Cytobacillus sp. IB215665: one gene and its partner. The protein of the gene in region 1 interacts with the protein of each later gene in a pairwise test. Links are inferred from orthologs where the notes say so. Each region holds a gene or a part of one and is shown on either strand. Other genes may lie near its edges. The genes, in order: SLH52_RS00555 and ndk.

What was found.
Region 2: the proteins of SLH52_RS00555 (region 1) and ndk interact in binary tests that used the Escherichia coli proteins (3 or more experiments, as listed by UniProt). The link is inferred for Cytobacillus sp. IB215665 from one-to-one orthologs.

The regions. Positions count from the first base shown.
Region 1 is NZ_JAXBME010000001.1:128,994-132,377, forward strand. The notes cover bases 246-3,079. They hold SLH52_RS00555 (uracil-DNA glycosylase), read left to right. Parts: upstream 246-1,239; coding sequence 1,240-1,920; downstream 1,921-3,079. Other genes in these bases: SLH52_RS00550 (LCP family protein), read left to right, coding at 246-1,197; SLH52_RS00560 (potassium channel family protein), read left to right, coding at 2,427-3,079. Outside these bases: more of SLH52_RS00550, read left to right, coding at 151-245; more of SLH52_RS00560, read left to right, coding at 3,080-3,384. UniProt on the Escherichia coli protein: Excises uracil residues from the DNA which can arise as a result of misincorporation of dUMP residues by DNA polymerase or due to deamination of cytosine.
Region 2 is NZ_JAXBME010000004.1:86,969-89,918, forward strand. It holds ndk (nucleoside-diphosphate kinase), read left to right. Parts: upstream 1-1,227; coding sequence 1,228-1,674; downstream 1,675-2,950. Other genes in the region: SLH52_RS06690 (demethylmenaquinone methyltransferase), read left to right, coding at 1-94; hepT (heptaprenyl diphosphate synthase component II), read left to right, coding at 163-1,125; SLH52_RS06705 (protein-glutamate O-methyltransferase CheR), read left to right, coding at 1,843-2,616; aroC (chorismate synthase), read left to right, coding at 2,929-2,950. UniProt on the Escherichia coli protein: Major role in the synthesis of nucleoside triphosphates other than ATP. The ATP gamma phosphate is transferred to the NDP beta phosphate via a ping-pong mechanism, using a phosphorylated active-site intermediate.

The DNA of each region.
Region 1 (3,384 bases):
ATAACCATTTAGCTGTTCTAATTTAGTTGGAATTTCAACAAATTTTACCAACAGACCCTTTATTTAAGAACTTGTAAAATAAGCTGTAATTTGAATAAGTGAGGGGGAATATATATAAGTAAATAGGACAAGTAAAGGGACTGAATAACAATGAAAAAGGGGATAAGAATAACGCTGTTTGTTATTGTACTATTCGGTTGTATAGGTGGATACTATTATATTAAACTTAAGCCGGTAAATCATTTTGCTGAAAATAACATACCGCAAATAGCAACACCTGAAAAGATAGGCGAATTAAAAGTGCAAGACAGTCTTCAAAGTGAGGAAGAAGGAGAGAAACGAGAAGAAAATGCTGATATCACAAAAGGTAGGAAGGCTATTCACTTACAAAAAAAGAATCTAGATAAGAAATACAAACAAGTTGATAGCTTTAATTTGTTACTTCTAGGCCTTGACGCACGTGAACAAGAAGCATCACGTACAGATGTAATTATGCTTGCAAATATCCATCCCGAACAAGAGAAGATAACGGTTTTATCTATTCCGCGCGATACATTAGTTCAAGTAGAGGGTGTAGGTGCCACTAAGATTAATCACGCTCATTTACTTGGAGAGCTTAAAGGCGGTAATGGATCTGGGACGGAAGCTACAATACAAACGGTAAGTAACTTATGTAAGTGCACAATTAATTATTATGTGAAGACAAATTTTGAAGGCTTTATAGATGTTGTGGATGCCGTGGGTGGTATTGAAATAGAGCTAAAGGAACCTATAACATTGACAGATAAAAATATTACGCTTGATAATAATAATGTTCTTTATCTTGATGGGGATCTAGCTTTGTCACTTGTTAGAGAACGTAAATCATTGTCTGAAGGAGATTTTGGGCGCCAGCAACATCAAGCACTCGTACTAAAATCATTAGTCAAGACAGCCCTCCAGCCAAAGAATATTCCAAAGGTACCCACCATTTATCGAAACGTTAAACAAGCAATAATTGATACAAACGTATCTGAAAGTGATATCTTTAGTATGGCTATGCTTTTTAAAGGTATTACAACCGAAGATATCTCCTATTTTCAATTACCAGGAAATGAAGGATATGCGATGGATCCTTTAGTTAATTCGCGATTGTATTATTGGATACCTGATGTGAATGAGATGAATGAACTATTGAAACATTTCAATAAAGAATAATATATTAGTAGTAATGATATGAAAGTTGATAGGTGGTTTTGTATGATAATACTTAATAATGACTGGTCACAATTATTAGCAGGAGAATTTAACAAGTCGTATTATAAAAAACTACGTCAAACATTGAAACACGAATATAGTACAGAAACGATTTACCCTGATATGTATAGTATATTTAATGCTTTACATCATACGCCTTATCATAAAGTGAAAGTTGTCATTATTGGACAAGACCCTTATCATGGTCCAAATCAGGCACATGGCTTAAGCTTTTCGGTTCAACCTGGTATTCCTGTTCCACCCTCGCTAAAAAATATATATAAAGAATTACATAACGACATAGGGTGTACTATACCGAACCATGGATATTTATTAAAGTGGACACAAGAAGGGGTATTGTTGTTAAATACAACATTAACTGTGAGGAAAGGACAGCCTAGCTCTCATCGAGGACTTGGGTGGGAATTGTTCACAGACAAAGTAATTGAAGTATTAAATGAACGTGAAAAGCCGGTAATTTTTATCCTTTGGGGTAGACATGCTCAAGAAAAACAAAAGCTAGTTTCAAATAGTTATCACTATATAATTGAGTCACCTCATCCAAGTCCTTTTTCTGCTAATCGTGGTTTTTTTGGCAGTAATCCCTTTTCAAAAGCCAATAGTTATTTAAGGCAAATTGGTAGCGAAGAAATTGATTGGCAAATCGACCCGCTAAATGCTTAGGTAAAGGCTGTTTACGCATTGATTGTTGTTTTTCGTACTAAGGGGAAAAACACGCACACAATCTAGCGTTAGCGGCAATTTTTTTTACTATAAAAATTTTGTGGCTTGGATAAAATGTATCTAATTGTAAAAAGTTTAAAATAAATAAAATGAGTTTACGAAAACACCCTAGGTATACTATTAAAGGTATAATTGCTGAACCGTGTAGATGATAGTGATACAATAAAAACACAATATAATTAATGGGGAGCATAAAGGGTGAAATAATATGAGTGACCAAAGAATAAATTGTTTTAATTGTACACATTTTTACACAACGTGGGATCCAAAATTCCCAAGAGGCTGCAAAGCTTTTAATTTTAAAACAGACATTATTCCATCCTTACGTGTATTCCAATCATCAGGGAAGTCGTGCATGAAATTTCAGGAGAAGAGAAAAAGAGGATCTTGAAAAAAGGAGGGGCGTGGTGAAAGTATCCAAACATATCGTTATTTCTTTAATAGGAATGACGATAATTATTATAGTTGGAGGACTTGGGTTTGCCTTTCTTGAAGGGATAAGTTTTTTCGATGCTTTGTGGATGACAGCAATTACCGTATTGACGGTAGGTTACGGTGATATCATACCTCAAACAATAGGTGGGCGTATATTTGGCTTGCTCATTATACCTGTTGGAGTTGGACTAGTAGGGTATACACTAGCAGCAATGTCGGCTGCAATTATTGAAGGAAAGTTATCACAAAGTGTATGGAGGCGGCGTATGCATCAACAAATTGAAAATCTATCAAATCATATGATTATTTGCGGAATAGGTCGTGTAGGTGAACAAGTGCTGCAGAGATTTGTTCAAGAAGGTGTTCAAGTTGTTGTTATTGAACGTGATAAAGAAAGATTGGAACAAATAGAAGAGAATTTCCTATACATAGTAGGTGACGCAACTGAGGATCGGGTTTTATATAATGCAGGGATAGAACGAGCAAAAGGGTTAGTAGCAACGCTACCTGATGATGCTTCAAATGTATTTGTGTCATTAACTGCAAAAGGATTAAACCCAAATATTCAAATTGTGGCTAGAGCAGAAAAAGTTGAATCTGAAGAAAAGCTTCGCATTGCTGGAGCAAGCAAAGTTATTAATCCTTCCTCTCTAGGGGGGAGAAGGATGGCAATGTCAGTTGTAAAACCCATCAGTGTTGACTACATAGATACGATTCTCCAATTAGGTAAAGACGAATACGGGGTCGAAGAAATTATGATCCAACCTAGATCAAAAGTTGTCAATATCTCTTTACGAGATAATAACATTCGCAGTGTGTACGGTGTTACGATTGTAGCGATAAAAAGAAAACATAGGCTAATTAGTAACCCTCACCCGGATGAACTATTAAAAGAAGGCGACTTAACAATTGTGTTTGGTACAGAGGGTCAATTAGTGAAATTTGAAGAAGCTACAAAACCTAGTATAT
Region 2 (2,950 bases), on another replicon or contig:
ATTAGCGAAAATGTTTGAAAAAACAGGATTTATAAAAGTTGAATATAAAGCATTTACTGGTGGCGTTGCTGCGATGCACTTAGGGTACAAGTGAAAAAGTTAGCCAAAAGATATATCATATGACATACATTTTAGATTTTTTCTATGAATAAGGTGAAGAGCATGAAATTAAAAATGATGTATTCATTTTTAAATACCGATATAAATATTGTTGAAAAAGAATTAGAAAAGTCGATTAAGTCTGAACATCCTCTGTTGAGTCAGGCATCATTGCACTTATTACAGGCTGGGGGTAAGCGGATTCGCCCAGTTTTTGTCTTACTTGGGGGTAAATTTGGCGATTACCAAATAGATCAAATTAAATACGTAGCAATGTCATTAGAGTTAATTCATATGGCATCGCTCGTTCATGATGATGTAATTGACGATTCTACATTACGAAGAGGAAAACAAACGATCAAAGCAAAATGGGATAACCGCATTGCTATGTACACAGGAGATTATATTTTTGCTAGGTCATTAGAACTGATGTCTAATGTTGAAAATATATATGCTCAACAGATTTTATCGAAAGCGATAGTTGAGGTATGTGTTGGGGAGATTGAACAAATTAAGGACAAATACAATTTTCATCAGGACCTTCGCACATATTTGAGACGTATTAAAAGAAAAACAGCGTTGTTAATTGCCGTTAGCTGCCAGTTAGGAGCAGTTGCTGCAAATGCGGATGATGACATATGTGAATCATTATTTTGGTTTGGTTATTATGTTGGAATGTCATATCAAATTACAGATGATGTATTAGACTTCACTGAAACAGAAGCTCAGCTTGGTAAGCCCTCAGGTAGTGATTTACAGCAAGGAAATGTGACACTACCAGCATTGTTTGCGATGGAAAACCAAGATATTTACAACGAAATAATAAATATAAATCCAAAAACGACTAAAGAAGAAATGAATCATATTATATCGCTTATTAAGCAATCGGGAGCAATTGAACGATCGATTGAAATAAGTGATAAATACTTACAAAAAGCTCTTGTTGTTCTTGAAAGTTTACCGTCTGGTAAAGCAAAAACAGCCCTTTACAATATAGCCAAGTACATAGGAAAACGAAAAATCTAGGTCCAGAACTGTTGCTAAACTATTGAAACAGTGGTAATATTTTGATTGGTTGAACTATATTTGACAACCTATTTGACAATATTGTAGGGGTGGAAGAAAGTCATGGAAAGAACATTTTTAATGGTAAAACCAGACGGAGTACAACGCAATGTAATTGGGGAAATTATTTCACGATTTGAAAGAAAGGGCTTTCAACTTGTAGGTGCAAAATTAATGGCAATACCAACCGAGCTCGCAGAACAGCATTACGCTGAACATAAGGAGCGTCCTTTTTTTGGAGAATTAGTAGATTTTATCACTTCAGGTCCTGTGTTCGCAATGGTGTGGCAAGGGGATAATGTCATTGCAACTGCTAGGCAAATGATGGGATCAACTAACCCTAAAGATGCTGCTTCAGGAACAATTCGTGGAGATTTCGGTTTGACAGTAGGCAAGAATATCATTCATGGTTCTGATGCACCTGAGAGTGCCGAACGTGAAGTTAATTTGTTTTTTGCAGAAGATGAGTTAGTAGATTATAGTAAGTTAATAAATGAATGGATATACTAATTAATTGCCAGCTCAGATAGGGCTGGTTTTTATATCATTTATCGTTAATCGATTTGCAATATACACTTTTTAATGACTAGCCGCTGATTCCCCTCGAAATTTCTTTACTATGATTACATCGAAAATAATAGTACTATCCATTGAGTTCATGTTAGAGGAGTAATAAGTATGTCACGAGATTACATACAATTTATAGAAAATATTAAAAGGAAAACTGGAATTGATTTATCTTTATACAAAGAAGCACAAATGAAAAGAAGGTTAACATCTCTGTATGAAAAAAGAGGGTTTACAAATTTTCTGGATTTCTTTCGCGCCTTTGCAAGCGATGAAAAATTATATGACGAATTTTTAGATAGAATCACAATTAATGTTTCAGAATTTTATCGAAATGCTAACAGGTGGAGTATATTTGAAGAAAAAGTGTTGCCTAAAATACTGAATGGTCGCTCACGATTAAAAATATGGAGTGCTGCTTGTTCTACAGGAGAAGAACCTTATACAATAGCTATGATTCTATCAAAATATTTACCCCTTTCTAGATTTTCCATATTAGCAACGGATTTAGATGAAAATGTTATTCGAAGAGCTAAGGTTGGTGTGTATCCTGAGCGATCTTTGATGGAGGTACCAGAAGAAATAAAAAGGAAATACTTTAGTAAAGATAGAGCATATTATAAGTTATCAGATGAAATAAAAAGTGCAGTAAATTTTAAAAAGCATAATTTACTATCTGATCAGTTTGAAAACAATTTTGATTTAATTGTTTGCCGAAATGTGCTTATTTATTTTACTGAGGAAGCAAAAGATCACTTGTATCAAAAATTTTCTAATGCACTTCAAACTGGTGGTATTTTCTTTGTAGGCAGTACTGAACAAATTTTTACTCCGCATAAATACGGATTTGACTCTGAAGATACCTTTTTTTACCGTAAGGTTTGAGTCTGAAAACAGATAAGCATTATAATATAGAATAACTAGCAAAGGGTTCGTCAATTTGATGAATTCTTTTTTAAAAGATGGCTGTTTTCGCATTAATTGCTGTCCGAACAAGCTATAAACCGTTACAACTAGATCATGGCATCTTTTCGCAGGTGGGGTTCGGAAATGACCTCATCTTCCTTATTATATGTTGTAAAAATGGCAACAAAGGTTTCGAAAAGAGCATAACAGATAAAAAAGCTACCTTTTAACTACTGTATATGATATATTGTTACACATAAAAGCTTTAAAGGATTGAAGGGAGATAGAAAGATGAGGTATTTAACAGCAGGAG